One region of the Tistrella mobilis genome, then DNA from elsewhere that is predicted to be linked to it. Evidence: riboswitches for the same ligand, from Rfam matches in the RefSeq annotation. Region 1 holds a riboswitch; each other region holds the start of a gene.
The links. Region 1 has a riboswitch for cobalamin ahead of P7L68_RS17100 (TonB-dependent receptor plug domain-containing protein). Riboswitches for the same ligand answer to the same signal wherever they lie in the genome.
Positions count from the first base shown of each region.

Region 2: another riboswitch for cobalamin. It lies ahead of P7L68_RS14780 (TonB-dependent receptor plug domain-containing protein); the one in region 1 lies ahead of P7L68_RS17100 (TonB-dependent receptor plug domain-containing protein).
Region 3: another riboswitch for cobalamin. It lies ahead of P7L68_RS08040 (TonB-dependent receptor plug domain-containing protein); the one in region 1 lies ahead of P7L68_RS17100 (TonB-dependent receptor plug domain-containing protein).
Region 4: another riboswitch for cobalamin. It lies ahead of P7L68_RS18900 (class I SAM-dependent methyltransferase); the one in region 1 lies ahead of P7L68_RS17100 (TonB-dependent receptor plug domain-containing protein).

Region 1 is NZ_CP121017.1:2,484,657-2,489,205, forward strand. Features, by position in the region: gene P7L68_RS17090 (YicC/YloC family endoribonuclease) at 1-290, opposite strand, end outside; gene P7L68_RS17095 (SDR family NAD(P)-dependent oxidoreductase) at 450-1,223, shown strand; cobalamin riboswitch at 1,269-1,486, shown strand; gene P7L68_RS17100 (TonB-dependent receptor plug domain-containing protein) at 1,824-3,596, shown strand; gene P7L68_RS17105 (ABC transporter substrate-binding protein) at 3,697-4,479, shown strand; gene P7L68_RS17110 (FecCD family ABC transporter permease) at 4,476-4,549, shown strand, end outside.
Region 2 is NZ_CP121017.1:1,981,993-1,986,541, forward strand. Features, by position in the region: gene P7L68_RS14775 (cobyric acid synthase) at 1-678, opposite strand, end outside; gene P7L68_RS14780 (TonB-dependent receptor plug domain-containing protein) at 697-2,592, opposite strand; cobalamin riboswitch at 2,697-2,918, opposite strand; gene P7L68_RS14785 (PRC-barrel domain-containing protein) at 3,085-3,693, opposite strand; gene P7L68_RS14790 (SIMPL domain-containing protein) at 4,015-4,549, shown strand, end outside.
Region 3 is NZ_CP121017.1:491,407-495,955, forward strand. Features, by position in the region: gene P7L68_RS08035 (ferredoxin) at 1-209, opposite strand, end outside; gene P7L68_RS08040 (TonB-dependent receptor plug domain-containing protein) at 193-2,166, opposite strand; cobalamin riboswitch at 2,327-2,559, opposite strand; gene cobW (cobalamin biosynthesis protein CobW) at 2,686-3,738, shown strand; gene cobN (cobaltochelatase subunit CobN) at 3,752-4,549, shown strand, end outside.
Region 4 is NZ_CP121017.1:2,894,505-2,899,053, reverse strand. Features, by position in the region: gene cimA (citramalate synthase) at 1-663, shown strand, start outside; partial or broken gene P7L68_RS18910 (RNA methyltransferase) at 717-1,472, shown strand; gene pncA (bifunctional nicotinamidase/pyrazinamidase) at 1,656-2,285, shown strand; cobalamin riboswitch at 2,398-2,607, shown strand; gene P7L68_RS18900 (class I SAM-dependent methyltransferase) at 2,703-3,521, shown strand; gene P7L68_RS18895 (TonB-dependent receptor) at 3,548-4,549, shown strand, end outside.

The DNA.
Region 1 (4,549 bases):
CGCTGAAGCTCGGTCAGGACATCACCCAGCCCGTCGGCGACCTCCGGATCGATGCGAAGACGCGCGCCCCGGGCATGGGTCACCAGGCCCAGCTGCACGCTGACATGGCCACGCCGGATCCGGTCCTGGGCGACCTTGCGCACCACCGGCTCCAGCTGGTCAAAGCCGGGGGCCAGACGGATTCGCAGATCCAGGGAGCGGCCGTTGACGCTCTTGACTTCCCAGTTCCAGCCGTAGCGGGCATCGCCTGCATCGGCGCGGGCGAATCCTGTCATGCTGGCGAGGGCCATGGCCAATCTCCCGAGGATGAGCGATGATCAGGGCGGATCGAACCGGCGGACTATACGAACCCGCCTCTCCCCCGCCAAGCCTCGGATGTCATCCGGGTCTGATCACGTCACAGTCTCCGACGCCGCTCGTCGGATGTCCACCAGGACCGGCCGCGTCCCATGAGCGCATCCCCCGCCCCACGCCATATTGCCATCACCGGCGCCTCCAGCGGCCTGGGCGCTGCCCTGGCGATGGAATATGCCGGGCCGGGCATCCGCCTCTCGCTCCATGGCCGCGATACCGGCCGGCTGGAGACGACGGCGACGGCGGCACGCAGCCGCGGTGCCATTGTCGATGTGGCGCAGTTCGACGTCACCGATGCCGCCGCAACGGCAGCCTGGGTGACGGCGGCCGAGGCGCGCGCGCCCATCGACCTGGTCATCGCCAACGCCGGCATCTCGGGTAACGAAACCGGTAGCGGCGGCGCCGTCTCGGCCGGGGTCACGCGGGCGATCTTTGCGGTCAATGTCGACGGCGTGGTGAACACGGTCCTGCCCGCAGCCGATGCCATGCTCGGCCGTGGCCGGGGCGCCATCGCGATCGTGGCCAGCCTCGCCGGTTATCGCGGCCAGCCGGGCGCCCCGGCCTATGCCGCCTCCAAGGCCGCCGTGAAGGCCTGGGGTGAAGGGCTGCGCCCGCGCCTGGCCCATGGCGGGCTCAGAATTTCAGTCGTTTGCCCGGGATTCGTGCGCACACCGATGACTGAGCGCAACCGCTTCCCGATGCCTTTCCTGATGGATGCGGATACCGCCGCACGACTCATCCGCCGCGGGCTCGACCGCAACCGGGCGCGCATCGCTTTTCCCTGGCAGCTGGCCGCACTCTGCTGGCTGCTTGCCGCCCTGCCCGCGGCCTGGGGGGATCGTCTGCTCGGCCGTCTGCCCGGCAAATGACACGATGGTGTCACATGGGCCTTGCCAGAAAGGCGATCTCCGCGGCAGGATGTCGCCACTGACGGTGTCCTGCGGTCGTTCCGCGGGATGAAAAGGGAATGCGGTGCGCCGGTAGCATAGTCCGGCAATTCCGCAGCTGCCCCCGCAACTGTGAGCGGAGAGTGCCCCGTCTCGAAAACCACTGGCTCCGACGGGGGCCGGGAAGGTGACGGTGGTGCGACGACCCGTGAGCCAGGAGACCTGCCGTCATTCGCGGTCACGGGCGAGCACGTCGGGCGGGGTGTACCGATGGGTTCTGCAAGCGGTGGCGGCGCGGCATGAAGACCCCATAGCCCCTCAAGGCTATCCCCCTTCCCGCCCTGACCAGCCGCCCCTGCCGGCCTCGTTCGCAGTGACCGCATGATGCAGTCGAACGAGGTCGAGTATTCCGTGTCCACCAATCGCCCGCCTGCCCGCAACCGGTCACGCCGTCTGCTTCGTGCCGGCCTGACCCTGCCGCTGATCGTCCTTTCCCCTCTGGCCGTCGCCTCGGCCGAAGAAACGGACAGCGAAGACGTCACCCGCCTCGCCCCGCTCTCGGTTTCCGCTGCCCGCAGCCCGGTGCCGATCGAAACCGTCGGCAGCGCCGTTACCGTCATCACGGCCGACCAGATCGAGGCGTTGCAGATACGCCAGGTCGATGATGCCCTGCGCCTGGTACCGGGCCTCGCGGTCAGCCGCACCGGATCGGTCGGTGGCTTGTCGCAGATCCGCATCCGCGGTTCGGAAGGCAACCAGACGCTGGTGCGCATCGACGGCATCGAAGTCTCCGATCCCTCGGGCGGCTCGGACTTCGATTTCGGCCATCTGCTCGCCTACGAGATCGAGCGGATCGAGGTGCTGCGCGGACCACAGAGTGCGCTTTACGGGTCGGATGCCGTGGGTGGCGTCATCGACATCACGACGAAGCGCGGGGACGGCCCGCTCTCGGGCAGCCTGCGCACCGAGGCCGGCAGTTTCGACACCCGGGAGGCGGTTGGTACCGTTTCCTATGGCGACCGGAGCTTCGACGCCCTGGTCTCGGCCCAGAGCTTTCGCACCGACGGGATCTCATCCGCCGACGAAGGCGCCGGTAACCCGGAGAAGGACGGTTATCGCAACCGTTCGGCCTTTGCCAAATTTGGCTGGCGGCCGGCGGAGGATCTGGAGTTCGCGCTGGTTGGCAGGACCGTGCGGTATCGCACCGACACCGATGCCTATAACACCCTGCCACAGGATGATACCGACGACCTGACCACCGGCACTCAGACCTTCCTGCGTGGTGAGGCGCGCTACGCCCTGGCGGATGGCCGATGGCGGCACAAGATCGGCCTCGCCAGTACCGAACACGACCGCGACTACCGCGACGGCGACCGCATAACCAGCACCTATCTGGGCCGGAGGCTGAAGGCAGATTATCAGACCGATTATGGCTTCGAGACCGGCGCCATCCGCCACGACCTGAGCGCCGGTCTGGATCATGAGCGCGAAAACGCCCGAACCTGGAGCTCCTGGGCACCGGGCTCGATCGTCAAACACGACTACGAATCCACCGGATTCGCCGGCGAATACCGCCTCGGCCTGTACGACCAGCTCTTCCTGTCCGCCGCCGGCCGTTACGATCGGAACGGCCTGTTCGACGACCAGCACAGCTGGCGGGTGACCGCGGCTTGGCTGATCCCTGGAACCGACACGAAGCTCCGCACCTCCTACGGCACCGGCATCAAGAACCCGACCCTGTTCGAACTCTATGGTTATACAAATACTTATAGAGGGAATCCCGATCTCAAGCCTGAAGAGGCGACAGGCTGGGATGCCGGTATCGAACACAGCTTCCTCGACGGCAGGCTGGTGGTCGATCTGGGATGGTTCCGACAGGATATCGAAAACCTGATCCAGGGCAGCGGCAGCTCGTCGATCAATCTGCCCGGCACGTCACGCATCAACGGCGTGGAGGCCTCGATGACCATCCGCCCGCTTAGCTGGATGGATCTGCGGCTGACCTACACCTATACCGACGGCGAGGATTCCAAAGGCGAGGAGCTGGTTCGCCGCGCACCGCATATTGCCAGCGCCGATCTGACGACGCGTTTCCTCGACGACCGTGCCCGAGCGGGCATCGCGGTGATCTACAATGGAGAGCAAAAGGACTGGGCCTACGACACCAACTACGTGCCGCACCCGGTCACGCTGGATGAATATACCCTCGTCAATCTGACGGCGGCCTACGATCTTACCGACACCGTCGAAGTGTTCGGCCGGATCGACAATCTTTTTGACGAGGAATATCAAGAAGTTCTTGGATACGGCTCACGCGGACGTGCGGCATATGCCGGCCTGCGCATGCGGTTCTGAGCTTATGCAAAAACGGCGCCTCGCATTCTGCCTGGCCGGCCTGTTCCTGGCAGCACCGTCCCCGGCATCCGCCGGGGACGGGCCACAACGCATCGTGTCGATGAACCTCTGCGCCGACGAGCTGCTGCTGCGTCTCGCCCCGGCCGGACGGCTGGTCTCTGTCACATGGCTGGCCGCAGGGCCGGCAGCACTCGATCCGGCAGCGGCCGGCGGGCTGGTGCTCAATCACGGACGGGCAGAAGAGATTGCCCGGCTCGCCCCCGACCTCGTCGTTGCCGGCCGCTACACGACGCTGACCACCACCCAGATGTTGCAACGGGCCGGCATTCCGGTGCTGCTGCTCGACGAAGCAACCAGCCTCGCCGGCATCCGCTCCCAGGTCACCAGCCTCGCGGCGGCCGTGGGCAATCCGGCCGCAGGCCAGGCGATGCTGACGACCATGGATCGCATGCTTGCCGAGGCCGCCCATGATGCGGGCAATGATGATGCGAGGAATGGCCGGCAGCCGGGGGTGGTGGTATTGAGGCCCGGCGGTGGCGTCGCCGGAGCGGGAACCCTGCAGGACGAGATCCTGGCGGCAGCCGGTCTGCGCAACCTCGCCCCCGGCGCGCCCGTCGACGGTGACGGCCGGATCGGTCTGGAACGGCTGTTGCGCCTGAAACCCGATCTGCTGGTTCTTGATTCAGACGGCGATGCGCCGCCGGCACTGGCCCGCGAGGTCCTCGATCATCCGGCCTTCCGGGCCAGGGCGGCCGGCGTCACCATTGCAAGCCTGCCAGCCGCCCTCTGGGTCTGCCCGGGCCCTTGGGTTGCGGAGGCGGTGGCCCGGCTTTCAGCCGCCCGTCGTTCCGTTCTGAACCGCCCCCAAGGATCACAGCCATGAGCCTGACCGCAGGGCGGCTTTCGGCGGCGCTCGTCGTACTTACCATCATCCTTTCGGCGGCCTCCGTAGC
Region 2 (4,549 bases), 500 kb from region 1:
CCAGGGCACCACCCCGAAACTCTTCCAGCCGGTGCGGGTCTCGATTTCAGTCAGGCCGCCGTCGAACAGGCGGACATCGCCTCGAAACCGGTTGATGATGAACCCCTTGATCAGCGACAGCTCATCTTCCGGCAGAAGTGCATGGCTGCCGACCATCTGCGCGATCACCCCGCCGCGGTCGATGTCGCCCACCAGAACCACCGGCGCCCGGACCCGGGTCGCGAAGCCCATATTGGCGATGTCGCCGGCGCGCAGATTGACCTCCGACACCGAGCCCGCCCCTTCGATCAGCACCAGATCGGATCGGGCGGCGAGGCGAGCGAAGCTTTCCAGCACTTTCGGCATCAGCCGGTCGCGCCAGCCGCGATATTCGGCGGCGCGTGCCGTGCCGGCCATCCGGCCCTGCACCACCACCTGGGCGCCGATATCCGTCTGCGGTTTCAGCAGCACCGGGTTCATGTCGACCGAAAGCGGCACCCCGGCGGCGCGGGCCTGCAGGGCCTGGGCACGGCCGATCTCGCCGCCATCGGCGGTGACGGCGGCATTGTTCGACATGTTCTGGGGCTTGAAGGGCAGGACCTTGAGGCCGCGGCGCACGGCAATGCGGGCCAGCCCCGCCACCAGCAGCGATTTGCCGACATCGGATCCGGTGCCCATCACCATCAGACAGCGTGCCATCAGCGGCGTCTCCCAGTGTCAGAAGGCGACCCGGAGGCCGACATAAAGGCTTCGACCAGGGGTGGCGTAGCCGTCCACTTCCTGATAGTCGACGTCGAAGACGTTGTCGAGCCGGGCATAGGCGGTGACCGTATCGGTCAGGCGCTGGTCGCCGTTGATCCCCATGATGGTATAGCGGCGGATCTTGGTCGGCCGGCTGGCGGAGTTGATCTGCGCGCCGACATGGGACGCCTCGATGCCGATCCGGGTACCGTCGAGCGGATAGACATCGGCGGCCGCGAACAGGGTGTGGCGCGGACGGCGTGGCAGGGCCGTGCCGGTTTCGAGATCGGTGGTCTCCAGATAGGTATAGGCCGCCTGAAGCGTGAGCCAGTCGGCCGGCGCCGCCTTTGCCGTCGCTTCCAGCCCCTCGGTGCGGGCGCGGGCGGTGTTGCGATAGCGGCTGGCGGCGGAATCGAAGCTCAGCATGTTGCGGATGTCGTTGCGGAACCAGGTGAGCCCCAGGGTCAGAGCATCGTCGATCAGGCGCTGTTCGATACCCACGTCCCAGCCGCGGCTCTTCTCCACCTCCAGATCCGCATCGCCATAGGTCGGGTGATAGAGCTGGTAGAGCGACGGTGCCTTGGAGCCGGTGCCCCAGCTGCCACGCAGCGTGGTGCCGGTGCCGGGCACGATCCAGGCGCCGGTGAAGCGCCAGGTGGTATCGGCGCCGAAGGCCGAATGGTCGTCACGGCGCAGGCCGGCGGTCAGATAGAGCTGGTCCCACAGCCCGGCGCGGTACTGGCCGAAGATCGCGGTGGTGTCGGCATCGGCCGAAAGCGTGTTGACCACCGGATCGCCGGCCGCCTTCGCATCACCGATCGAGGCGGCCTCGTGCTCCCGCGAGAGGCCGATGGTGGCCACGTCGTCATGGCCGTCGACGGTGATGTCGGTCTGGTTTTCGATGCCCGTGCGCCGCCCGTCGAAATCGGTGCGGACCGAAAAACGCGAGGTCGGATCCTTGGAGCTGCGGTCGAGCCGCGAGCCCGAGAGGGTGGTGCGGTTCTCGACCCGGCCGTCGAACAGGGTGGCGATGGCGGCAACCCGGCCGCTCAGGCTGTCGGCCTCGTTCTCGCCCGGTGCCTCGGGCTTGCGTGCGGGGTCGAAATCGGCCGAGGTGCGGGCGGCCGTGCCGGTGGCCTCGATCGCGATCTGATCGCTCAGGGCCAGCCCGCCGCTGAGGCCGATCTGGGTACCGGTGAAACCGTCATCCTCCCGCCCGCCTTCCAGGCGTGAGAACCCCTCGGTGCGGAAGTCGACGATCGAGACGGCGCCGTCCCAACGCGCGCCGGCACCGCGCAGCGCCGCCGAATGCCGCCGGCTGCGATAGGCGCCGTATTCCGCCGAGGCGTCGCCCTCGACGCCGGTGCCGCCATTGCGCAGGCCGCGGCGGGTGACGATGTTGACCACGCCACCCATTGCATCGGCGCCGTAGAGCGCGCTTTGCGGGCCGCGCAGCACCTCGATCCGGTCGACGTCATCGGCCAGCAGCCGGCCGAGGTCGAAGGCGCCGCTGGCGCTGGCCGGGTCGTTCACCTCCACGCCGTCGATCAGGATCTTGGTCTGGCTGTCATCGGTGCCGCGCAGGCGCAGATTGGTGGCGGCCCCCGGGCCGCCGGTGCGGCTGAACGACACGCCGGGCGCCCGGCGGAGCGCATCGACCACGAAGACGGTACCGGCGCGGCGCAGTTCGTCGCCGTCGATCACCGTTACCGAGCTGCCAAGGGTAGCGGGGTCGACCGCCGTGCGGGTGGCCGTCACGACCAGAGGCGTCAGGCTCTGACGGTCTTCCTCGTCTGCGGCGAAGGCAGGTACGGCATTGGCGGCGGCGGCAAGGGCGGTGCCGAGCAGAAGCAGGCGGACGGCGTCGGTCATGGGTCTGGCGTTGTCCCGCGATGGCTGGCGCACCGACGCGAACGGGATGGCCGGATCCTGCCCGGATGTCCCTGCCGCCGGTCATGCCCGCCCGACGACCGCGCGATACGCGGGGTGGCGACGGCAGGTCTCCTGGCTTGCGGGTCCAGGCCCGTACCCCCGGCCTTCCCGGCGGAATACCGCCAGTGGCTGAAATGGGAGCGGGCTCACCGCCTACAGTTGCGGGTACAGCTGCGGCCTGGGCGCCCGGGCGCCGCACCGCATTCCCTCTTCGCCGGCGTCCTTTCAGGGAAAGGCCGCCCGGCACCGTCGCCCGGCACCATAGAGATCGGGGCACGGCCGGGCAAGCGGCACGAAAAAAGGGCGCCATCCCCGCGGGGGGAGGATGGCGCCCGAAGTGATCAGGCAGGGAGACGTTCGGGAGGAAACGTCGATGGTCCAGGGGAAGACCGTCGTCAGTCAGTCATGGTCGTTGGTCATGTCCGGCCTGGATCAGCCGCCCGAGGGGGCGGTGGTCGGCGCCGGGGTGGTGCTCATCGGCTGGGCGCCGGTGGCCGCGTCGGCGTCGCTCTTGACGGCCTCCTGCGATTTGAAGGCGGGCATCTGCTCCAGCTGCTCGGGCGTCACCGAGGCGATCAGGGCCTGCTCGGCCGGCTCGGCCTTCAACTGATCCCAGGGCACCATGACTTCCTTGGCGCCGAAGCCCAGCACGCCGCCATAGGCGAGCACCGCATGGGTGATCTGGCCGTCGGTGCCGAAGATCACGCCCTGAAGTTCGGCCACTTCATCACCATCCGGGGTCCGTACGACGGTGTCGTTCGACAGCAGGGTATCCGCCGGCTGCGGATCCTCGGCCTCGGCGCTGTCGCCACCGCCGGCCGGCGGGGTCGCAGGCATGGCGCCCGACGGGGCTGCGGCGCCGCTGCCCGAACCCATACTGCCGCCCGAGCCCATACCGCTGCCGGCAGGGGCCTGCTGTTCCGCAGGGGCCGCGCCCGGCGAGGTGGCCTGTGCCAGTGCGCTGCCGGCCGCGAGGGGGACGGCACCCAGACCGATGAGGATCGCAAGAGCCGAGGTCGTGCCGCGCATGGACTTGAACATGGTCAATTACTCCTGTGTTCGGCGATCCGGCAAGTTCTCTTGCCTTCCTCAATGATCTGGGAACTTGGGCGAAAATTGTTAGGTGCTGCGCTGTGGCATAATAATGTGAGGTTTGGTCTTCGAATACTGGTAGATGATGATGAAGCCGGGCCGGGCTGTGAGCGGGTGATGTCAGGCCGGCCGGATGGGGCCACCCCGTGTCGGTATGGTGTCGCTGCCGCGCTTGACGCCGGCCGCGCCGCGTCGCAGGCTCCGGCGCAGGAGGGACGACGGCTGTCCGCAACACCCGCGGGGCCGAATTTCTGCGCAGGAGATCTGCCGATGCGTATGGACGTTCTGGGACTGGCCGGTGCCGCGGTGATCGCGGTGGGCATCGCCGCAGGCGGCTGGCTGGTCGGCCAGGGTGTGGTCGAGGCGCGGCTCGGCAACCGCACCGTCCAGGTGAAAGGCCTGGCCGAGCGCGAGGTGAAGGCCGATCTGGCGGTCTGGTCGCTGCGCTATGTCGCCTCGGGCAACGATCTGAACGAGGTGCTGGGCCAGCTGAAGCGCGATACCGAGACGGTGAAGCGCTTCTTCACCGATGCCGGCCTGCCGGCCGATACGATCGAGATGCTGAGCCTGGAGGTGACCGACCAGAACGCGCAGCTCTATCGCTCGGGCCCGGTCGAGGTGCGCTATATCGTGGCGCAGACGGTGTCGGTGCGGACCACCGATGTCGACAAGGTGGAGGCGGCCTCGCAGAAGGTGGGCGATCTGGTCGAGGCCGGTGTGGTGCTGTCCAACGAGATGGGCGCCTGGGGCAGCGGCCCGTCCTATATCTTCACCAGGCTCAACGACCTGAAGCCCGGGATGATCG
Region 3 (4,549 bases), 2.0 Mb from region 1:
GCCTCCAGCGCGCCCGCGACCGACGGGACCGCAAGTTCGGCAAAGGCCAGCACCACCGGTCCTGAAAAGCCGGTCTCGTCGGCCAGGTGCGCCGCCACGGCCGCGCGCAGTGCCTCCAGCCGCCGCGGGCTGCCATAGCCGCGGCGGACCAGCAGAAGGATCACGTCCGGTGGGGCGGCATTGGCCGGCATGTCAGAAACTGTAGCCATAGCGCAGTTCTGCGGTGAGCGGCCGGCCCAGCTGATCGACATAGCGGCCGGACGTGCTGGTGCCGGCGCGCGCGGTGGCATAGTCCTGGTCGAACAGGTTTTCCACCGTCAGGGTCAGCCGGTGGGCGCCTTTGGGGCCGAAGGCATAGAAGCCCGAGGCATCGAAGACGACATAATCCCCATAGGCGACATCGCGGGCACGGACATGGCCGACATGACGGGCGTAAAGATCGGCCCCCCAGCTGTCGCCGGGCGCGAAGCCCAGGCTGTCATCCGGCGTCTCATAGCCGATCCGGACGAAACCGTGGCGGGTCGGAATGTTGTCGATCTGTGCCCCGGTGTCCCGGCGCTCGGTCGAGACGAAGGTGGCGCCGGCGCCGGTCGACCAGCCGCGGGCGAAATCGAGCCCCACCTCCAGTTCGACACCTTCGGAGAGCACGCCTTCGGAGATGTTGATGAAGCGCTCACCGTCGTCACCGATCATGTCGTCGATCTCCCGCCGGAAGGCGGTCGCCTCGATGGTGATGCGGGCATCCCGGCCAAGATCGAATTCGATGCCGCCGCCCAGTTCAACCTCGCGGCTGGTCTCGGGGTCGAGGCCGGGATTGCCCTTGGCGCAGCAATCGTCGTTGGCATAGAGCTGCTCGGCGGTGGGCAGGCGGAAGGATGTGCCGGCAAGTGCCCGGACGAAGGCCGGGCCGAAGCCCTGGCGGATGCTGGCCGACCAGACCAGCGCCTCGGCACCGTCGGCCGTCCAGTTGTAGCGGGTGCCGATCGACAGATCGGTCTCGGGCAGGGCATCCAGATGCGGCCGGAGCTGGGTGAACAGCCCATAGGCCTCGCCCGTCTGCCTGCCGATCACCAGCACATCGTCGGCACCGCGGTAGAACTGGCTGTCGGCGCCGAAGAGCAGTTCCTGTCCGGCGAAGCGCCAGCGGCCCTGAGCCTTCAGCCCGTAATCCTTAAAGCCCCAATAGTCGCCGTCATTGACCGTGGTCGTGCCGCCGCCCTCCAGATTGTGGATGCGGGTATAGTCCGTGTCCCAGACGTTCAGATGGGCGCGGAGCGCATAGTCGAAGGCCGCGCTCGGCGCATGCTCGAAGCTGGCGGTGGCGATGTGCTGGGTACGGTCGTTGAAGACGTCGCGGTTGGCATAGGGTTTGGCGAAATCCAGCTTGCCGGCGGCGTATTGATAGAACAGATCCGCGCGTGCGGTATCGCCCAGATGCTGCGTGGCGCGAAAGCCCAGATTGGCGACGCGATAGGACCGGCGGCGGTCGCTGACCGTGGCCTCGATGTCCTCACTGCGATAGGGGATGTAGCCGTTGCTCTGGTCGTGGGAGCCGAAGACCATCAGATCCAGGGCGCCGGGCGCGTTCGGGAAGCGGTGACCAACCCGGCCGTCGAGATGGCGGGCGCCGTCGGTGGCGAGGCCGCCGGAAATGGCCCCCTCAGGATCGTTGCCGGTCACCCGGCGGGTGACGATGTTGATCACGCCGGCAACCGCCTCGGTGCCGAAGATCAGCCCCTGGGCGCCCTTCACCACCTCGATCCGCTCGATCGCGGCGGTCGAAATCGTGTCGATGTAGAGCCCGCCATAGAGCCGGTTGTTGAGCCGGACCCCGTCGAGCAGGATCAGGATGTCGGCCGATCGCGAGCCGCGCAGCGAATAGGTCGCGTAGTCGAAGGGGCCGTTCTTGGGCGCGACATACAGCCCCGGCACATAGCGCTGCAGCACCCGGGTGACATCGGCCGAGGGGCCGGCGCGCTCGATCTGGGCGCGGGTCACCACCTCCATTTCCCAGCCCAGGCGGGCGAGGTCGGAGGTTGCCGTCTCTTCGATGCCCGGCGCTTCCACCGACAGCGGGTCGAGACGGGTTTCCGCCGCCCCTGCAAGGCTGGTGGCGAGAAGTGGTGGCAGGGTTGCAAGCCCTTGGATCCATAGGGGAAAACGCATAAACAGGGTCGCATCCTCGTCGACGGAACGGGACAGCGACCGCAGCTAACTGGTCTGCAAACGGATCCGGAACGGGGGCGGCCGGCAGCCGGCATACGGACCTTGGGAAACACAGGCCCGAGGGAGACCCCCTGGATCAGCGCTCACCGCCCACCGCGGCCTGCCGGTCATGTCACGGGCTGGTATCCGGGCTCGGAAGCCGGACCGGAAATCCGGGCCGGGGGCCGTCCCTTCCCAGGTCTTCCGACCCAGTGGTTTCGACGGCCTTAAGCTTCCATACCGTTGCGGGGGCAGCAGCGGCTTTGCGGGGCTATGAGCCTTCCGCGTACCGCTTTCCCAATTCTCCACCCCCTCCGCCTGGATCGGGGTGGCACCACGTGCGGGCACGATGCTAGCGGCCCGATCCGGCGCGCGCAACGTGATTTCGCAGCCCGGACCGGGGCTCAGAGAGTGGATTGACGGCGCGGCCATTCGACCTCTACCGTTGCCGCGATCGAACCGAACCAACGCGAGGCGCGCATGAGCACCCGGGCGAAAATACCTGCGACGATCGTCACCGGCTTTCTCGGCGCGGGCAAGACCACGCTGATCCGGCATCTGATCGAGAACGCCGGCGGGCGTCGTCTGGCCCTGATCGTCAACGAATTCGGCGATGTCGGCATCGATGGCGATCTGCTCAAGGGTTGCGGAATTGATACGTGCCCGGATGAGAACGTTATTGAACTTGCGAATGGTTGCATCTGCTGCACCGTCGCCGACGACTTCCTGCCGACCATGGAGGCCCTGCTCGCCCGCGAGCCGCGGCCCGATCACATCATCATCGAAACCAGCGGCCTGGCGCTGCCCAAGCCGCTGGTCCAGGCCTTCGCCTGGCCGGGAGTGAAGACCCGGGCGACCGTCGATGGCGTGATCGCGGTGGTCGACGGCGCCGCCCTGGCCGAGGGCCGGGTCGCCAATGATCCCGAGGCGCTGGATCGCCAGCGCGCCGCCGATCAGACCCTGGACCACGAGGCCGAGGTCGACGAGCTGTTCGAGGATCAGCTGGCCTGCGCCGATATGGTGGTGGTGACCAAGGCCGACATGCTCGATGCCGCAGGCATGGCCCGGGCCCGCGCTGCGATCGCGCCCGAACTCCGCCCCGCCACCCGGGTGATTGAAGCGGCGCGCGGCCTGGTCGACCCGGCCGTGCTGCTGGGTCTGGGGGCGGCGGTCGAGGACGATCTCGCCGCCCGCCCCAGCCATCACGACGGCGAAAGCGAGGAAGAGCACGGCCATGACGCCTTCACGAGCTTCGTGGTCGAGCTGCCGGAAGGCGTCGATCACGAGGCCCTGCCGGGCCGCATCGGGGCCGCGGTCGAAGCGCATCCGATCTACCGGGTGAAGGGTTTCGTGGCCGTGCCGGGCAAGGCCATGCGCCTGCTGGTTCAGGGCGTCGGCCCGCGGTTGCAGCAGCAGTTCGACCGGCCCTGGCAGCCGGGCGAGGCGCGCCGCTCGCGCCTGGTGGTGATCGGCGCCCAGGGGCTGGATCCGGCCGCGGTCGCCGAAGCCCTCGGCGGCCGACCGGCGAGCTGAGGGCGCGGGCGTCATGCATCTGCTCGCAGCCGAACCCGGCCGGATCGACGATGGCGACGAGGCCATCGACCTCCGCCAGAGCCCGGCCGAGATGGTCGTGGTGACGGCTGCGGATACCGAACTCGCCTGCCTCTCGGCCGCGAAGGCGCGGCTGGGCGCCGATGCGCCCGAGCTTCGGCTGGTCAATCTTCAGCGGCTGAAGCACCCGATGTCGGTCGATCTCTGGGTCGATCGCACGCTGGCCCGTGCCCGGCTGGTGATCGTGCGCCTGCTGGGCGGTGCCGCCTATTGGGCCTATGGGCTGGAGCGGCTGACGGCGCTTGCCCGCAGCCGCGCCGTGGCATTGGTGGTGATCCCCGGCGACGACCGGCCGGACAGCTCGCTCGACGGCCTGTCGACCGTGTCGGCGCGCGAGCGGGCGCTGATCTGGGCCTATTTCAACGGCTATGGCATCGACAACGCCGCCGGGCTGCTGATGCATGCGCAGCATCTGCTGGGCCGGCGGGATGTGCCCGGTCCTGCACCTGTCAGGCTACCGCCGGCGGGGCTGCACCCTGCCACCGGTACCCTCCCGGCCGATGCCGGGCTGACCGGGGCGGATCTGGCGCATATCGATGCCCTGGCGGCCGGCGGCCGGCCGGTGGCGGCGATCGTCTTCTACCGTTCGCTTGCGCTTGGCGGGCAGACGGCCGCGGTCGAGGCCCTGGCCTCGGGGCTGGAGGCCCGCGGGCTGGCGCCGCTGATGATCCATGCCCAAAGCCTGAAGGACCCGGCGGCGGCCGCTTTCGTGCGGGCGGCGCTGGAGCGGGCG
Region 4 (4,549 bases), 410 kb from region 1:
CAGCGCCATGTCCTGGTCTCGGACCAGGCCGGCCGGGCCAATCTGCTGGCGCGGCTCGCCGAGATCGGCATCGAGGTCGACCCGTCGGATCCGCGCCTGCCGACCCTGCTGGAGCAGGTGAAGGCCAACGAGCATATGGGCTATGCCTATGACGGCGCCGAGGCGAGCCTGGAACTGCTGGCCCGCCGCGCCCTGGGCGAGGTGCCGGAATATTTCCGCCTGCTGTCCTTCCGGGTGATCGACGAGCGCCGCTACAACGCTCGCGGCGAGCTGGTGACCCTGTCGGAAGCGACGATCAAGATCTCGGTCGGCGGTGTGCCGGTGATGGCGGTGGCAGAAGGCAACGGCCCGGTCAATGCGCTCGATACCGCCCTGCGGCGGGCGATCGCCCAGACCTATCAACCGGTGCGCGACATGCGGCTGGTGGACTATAAGGTCCGGATCATGTCGGCCCCTGACGGCACCGGCACCGATGCGGTGACCCGGGTGGTGATCGAAAGCGCCGATACCGCCGGCGACCACTGGTCGACCGTCGGCGTCTCGGCTAACGTCGTCAATGCCTCTTACGAGGCGCTGGCCGACGGCATCACCTGGCGGCTCTATCGGGCCGGCGTGTCGGTGCAGGCGGCGGCAGAGGTCGCGGCGGCCAACAGCGTCGCCTGAGGGCACGTCGTCCGGCGGCCGCTTCCCTTCGCAGCAACAAGATATATGAGCGCATGACCGACCAGTCCGAGCAGCGGCCGCCCAAGGCGGCTGCCACCCGTGGCATTGAAGGTGCCGTCGGCAGCCAGGCCGCCATCATCCTGGTGAACACCCAGATCGCCGACAATATCGGCTCGGCTGCACGGTCGATGCTGAATTTCGGCCTGACCGATCTGCGCCTGGTGGCTCCGCGCTGCGACTGGCCGAGCGAGCGGGCGCGGGTTCTGGCCTCTGGCGCCGATGCGGTGCTCGACAACGCCCGGGTCTATGCGACGGTGGCGGATGCGGTCGCCGATCTGGATTTCGTGGTGGCTTCCACCGCGCGACCGCGCGACATGGTGAAACCGGTGGCGACGCCCGCGGCGGCGGCCGCCCGCATGCGCGGCCATGTCGAGGCCGGTGGCCTGGTCGGCATCCTGTTCGGGCCCGAGCGCACCGGGCTTGAGAATGACGATGTGGCGCTGGCCGATCTGATCCTGACCGTGCCGCTCAACCCGGCTTTCGCCTCGCTCAACCTGGCTCAGGCGGTGGCGCTGGTCTCTTATGAATGGTTCACCGCGCGCGACGAGACTGTGCCGGTGCAGCTCGACCTCGGCCGCTATGGCCGGGCGAGCAAGAAGGAGATCGACGCCTTTCTGGAGCATCTGGGCCAGGCGCTGGACTGGTCGGGGGTGGTGCGGAACCCGCAGATGCGGCCGACCATGCTCCGCAATCTGCAGGCCATGTTCCTGCGCGCCGACCTGACCGGGCAGGAGGTGCGTTCGCTGCGCGGCTTCCTGCACGGGCTGATGATCCGCGGCGCGCGCGACGAGGAACTGGCGGCCTTCCCCTCCTATCGCCGCCGCCGGGAAGCGCTGGACGTGGCCGATGCCTCCGCGGCCGTGCCCGGTGCCCGCCGGTCTTCCCGTCGCGGTCGTCATGCCGAAGCCGAGGCGCGTGCCGAGGCCCTGCGTCTGCGCCCGGGTGCCGGCGATGCGCTGATCGTGACCGACCCCCAGTATGATTTCATGCCCGGTGGCGCGCTGGCGGTGGCCGGCGGCGACGAGATCGTGCCGGTGATCAACCGGATCGGGCGGCTGTTCACCGAGGTGGTGCTGACCCAGGACTGGCACCCGGCCGGCCATGCCTCTTTCGCTTCCAGCCATGCCGGCAAGGCGCCGTTCCAGACCGTGGAGCTTGCCTATGGCACCCAGGTGCTGTGGCCCGACCATTGCGTGCAGGGTACCCGTGGTGCCGGGCTGCATGACGACCTGGACCTGCCCCATGCCCGGCTGATCATCCGCAAGGGTGACGATGCCGCGGTCGACAGCTATTCGGCCTTCCTCGCCGCCGACCGGCGCAGTGCCACCGGGCTTGACGGCTATCTGCGGTCGCGCAGCGTCAAGCGGGTCTTCGTCTGCGGGCTCGCCACCGATTTCTGCGTGGCCTGGACGGCGCTCGATGCCAGGGCCGCCGGTTTCGAGGTGGTGCTGGTGGAAGATGCCTGTCGTGCCATCGACACGGACGGCTCGCTGGCGCGCGCACGCGCCGAAATGACGACGGCGGGCGTGCGCTTCGCATCGGCCGACGATCTCTTCATCTGATCCTCACCCCCGCAGCGCTGCTGCCGGGGGTGTTGCACTGCGATAAAATAATATGTTATATCATAACAAATAATCAGGAGGACGGGGTGCTTGACCTGTCATGGGTCGCTCCACTACCGTCATCCGCGACGGTTCCCTTCGGGGATCAAAAGGGAACGGGGTGCAGGCGATGATCCGCCTCATGCCCCGGCTGCCCCCGCAACTGTAGACGGCGAGCCGGCCGTCAGCGATGCCACTGGTTGCCCCGTATGGGGCGCCGGGAAGGCGACGGACCGGCGATGACCCGTAAGCCAGGAGACCTGCCGTCATTCGTGGTCACGCGCGTGCCCATCGGTCGGGGTGTATCGATGGCGATCCGGGAGGCTCCGTCCGCCCGGGTCCGGCCTGCGGTGACGTGCCACGCAGGTGAGGCCCCGAATGTCCACCCTGTCCGAGGCGGCAGCGCCATCGGCTGCTACAGGCTCTCCGCCGGTGCCGCTGCCGGCCCCCTGGGCCGATCCCGATGCCGCCTTCTTCGCCGACCAGCTCGCCCGGTCGGACTATGCCCGCAATCTGGGCGATACGCTTCGTGCGCTTTACGGCGGCCGGCCGCGCAGCCTGATCGATATCGGCGCCGGCTCGGGACTGCTCGGCCAGGCCGTGATCGCCCGCGGCGGGCGCTGGTGCGCGATCGAGCCCAATGCCCATATGCGCGGCCGGCTGGCCGGGCTTGCCGAGGCGCGGCCCGACCTGTCGATCGAGATCCGCGACGCCGTCTGGCAGGAGCTTGCGCCATCCGATCCGGCGGTGCCGGCCGATCTGGTCCTCTGCGCCAATATTCCGGGGCCGATCGGCCAGGCCCGTGCGCTGCATGCCCGGACCCGGCCGCTCGGCCGGATGCTCGCCTGGATCGTACCGGCCCAGGCGGGGCCGCGCAGTTGGTGCCTGTCGGGTTTTCTGCCGGCGCATCTGCATGGCGAGGACATCACCCCGGGCGACCGGCTGGCGCTCGACGAATTGGGAGGCGACCTCGCGCCCGACACGGTCCATCTGGTGCCCTGGACCTTCCGGGCAGTCTTCCCCGACCGGGCTGCCGCCCGTGCCCATATGCTCGACCATCTGGGCCGCCGTGGCCATGCGGTCGACAATCTGGAAGCGCGGCTCGATCGCCATCTCGATCTGGCCCTCGTCGAGGGCGGCGACGGTGTGATTGCCGAGGCGCCGAAGCTCTCCGCCGTCTTCCTCTGGCACGATTGACATCATAAAAAACGGATCGTCAGCCCATGCGCATCCCCTCCCTGCGCCGGCCCGCCCTTGGCGTGCTGGCCGTGACCTGCTCCGTTGCCCTTCTTCCCGATCTGGCCTTCCCCAAGGGCGCACGTGCCGAAGACGCCACCGAACTCGACCGGATGCTGATCACCGCCCAGGGCCGCGATGAGCCTCGCGCCCGTGCCGCCGGTACCGTGCAGGTGATCGACACCGCCACCCTCCGGCGGTCGTCGGCCCGGTCGGTCACCGACCTGCTGGCCGAGAATGCGGTTGGCTTTTTCAGCGACTGGAGCCCGGGTCAGACCTCGTTCAACATCCGCGGCGGCGCGACCGACGGCCAGGGCCGCGACTGGCGCAGCCAGGTGACGGTGCTGATGAATGGCCGCCGTGCCGGCACCGCCAATCTTTCCAAGCTCTCGCCCGATGACCTCGACCGGATCGAGATCATCCGCGGCCCGGCTTCGGTGATCTATGGCGCCCAGGCGATCGGCGGCGTGATCAACCTCGTCACCCGCAGCGGTGCCACCGAGGATGCGGGCAGCGAGATCACCGCGCGTGCCGGATCTTTCGGTCTGGCCCGCGGCCATGCCGCCAATGCCGGCGGCATGGCCGGATTCGATCACTATATCGGCATCGGCGGCGGTGTCTCCGACGACTACCATACCCCCGAGGGGCAGCTCGCCAACACCGCCTGGAAACGCGGTGGCGGGCTGGCGGCGCTCGGCTTCGAGAACGAGGATGTCGGGCGCATCGACCTGACGCTCCGCACCGACGGTGTCTATGATGCCGGCTTCCGCGGGTCGCAATGGGATGTGGACAACACCGATGACCGGCGCAACGCCTCGCTCGATCTCGCCTGGGACACCGAATTCGGCGGCGGGCTGGGGCTTGCGGCCCAGGCCTATGCCGTGCGCGATGTCGACAGCTTCCATTGGGGATCGGAACGGCAGCGCAGCGGCGCCCCCGGCTTCTCGGTCGACGACAACCGCCGCCAGCTCGACGTGCTGGGGCTGAAG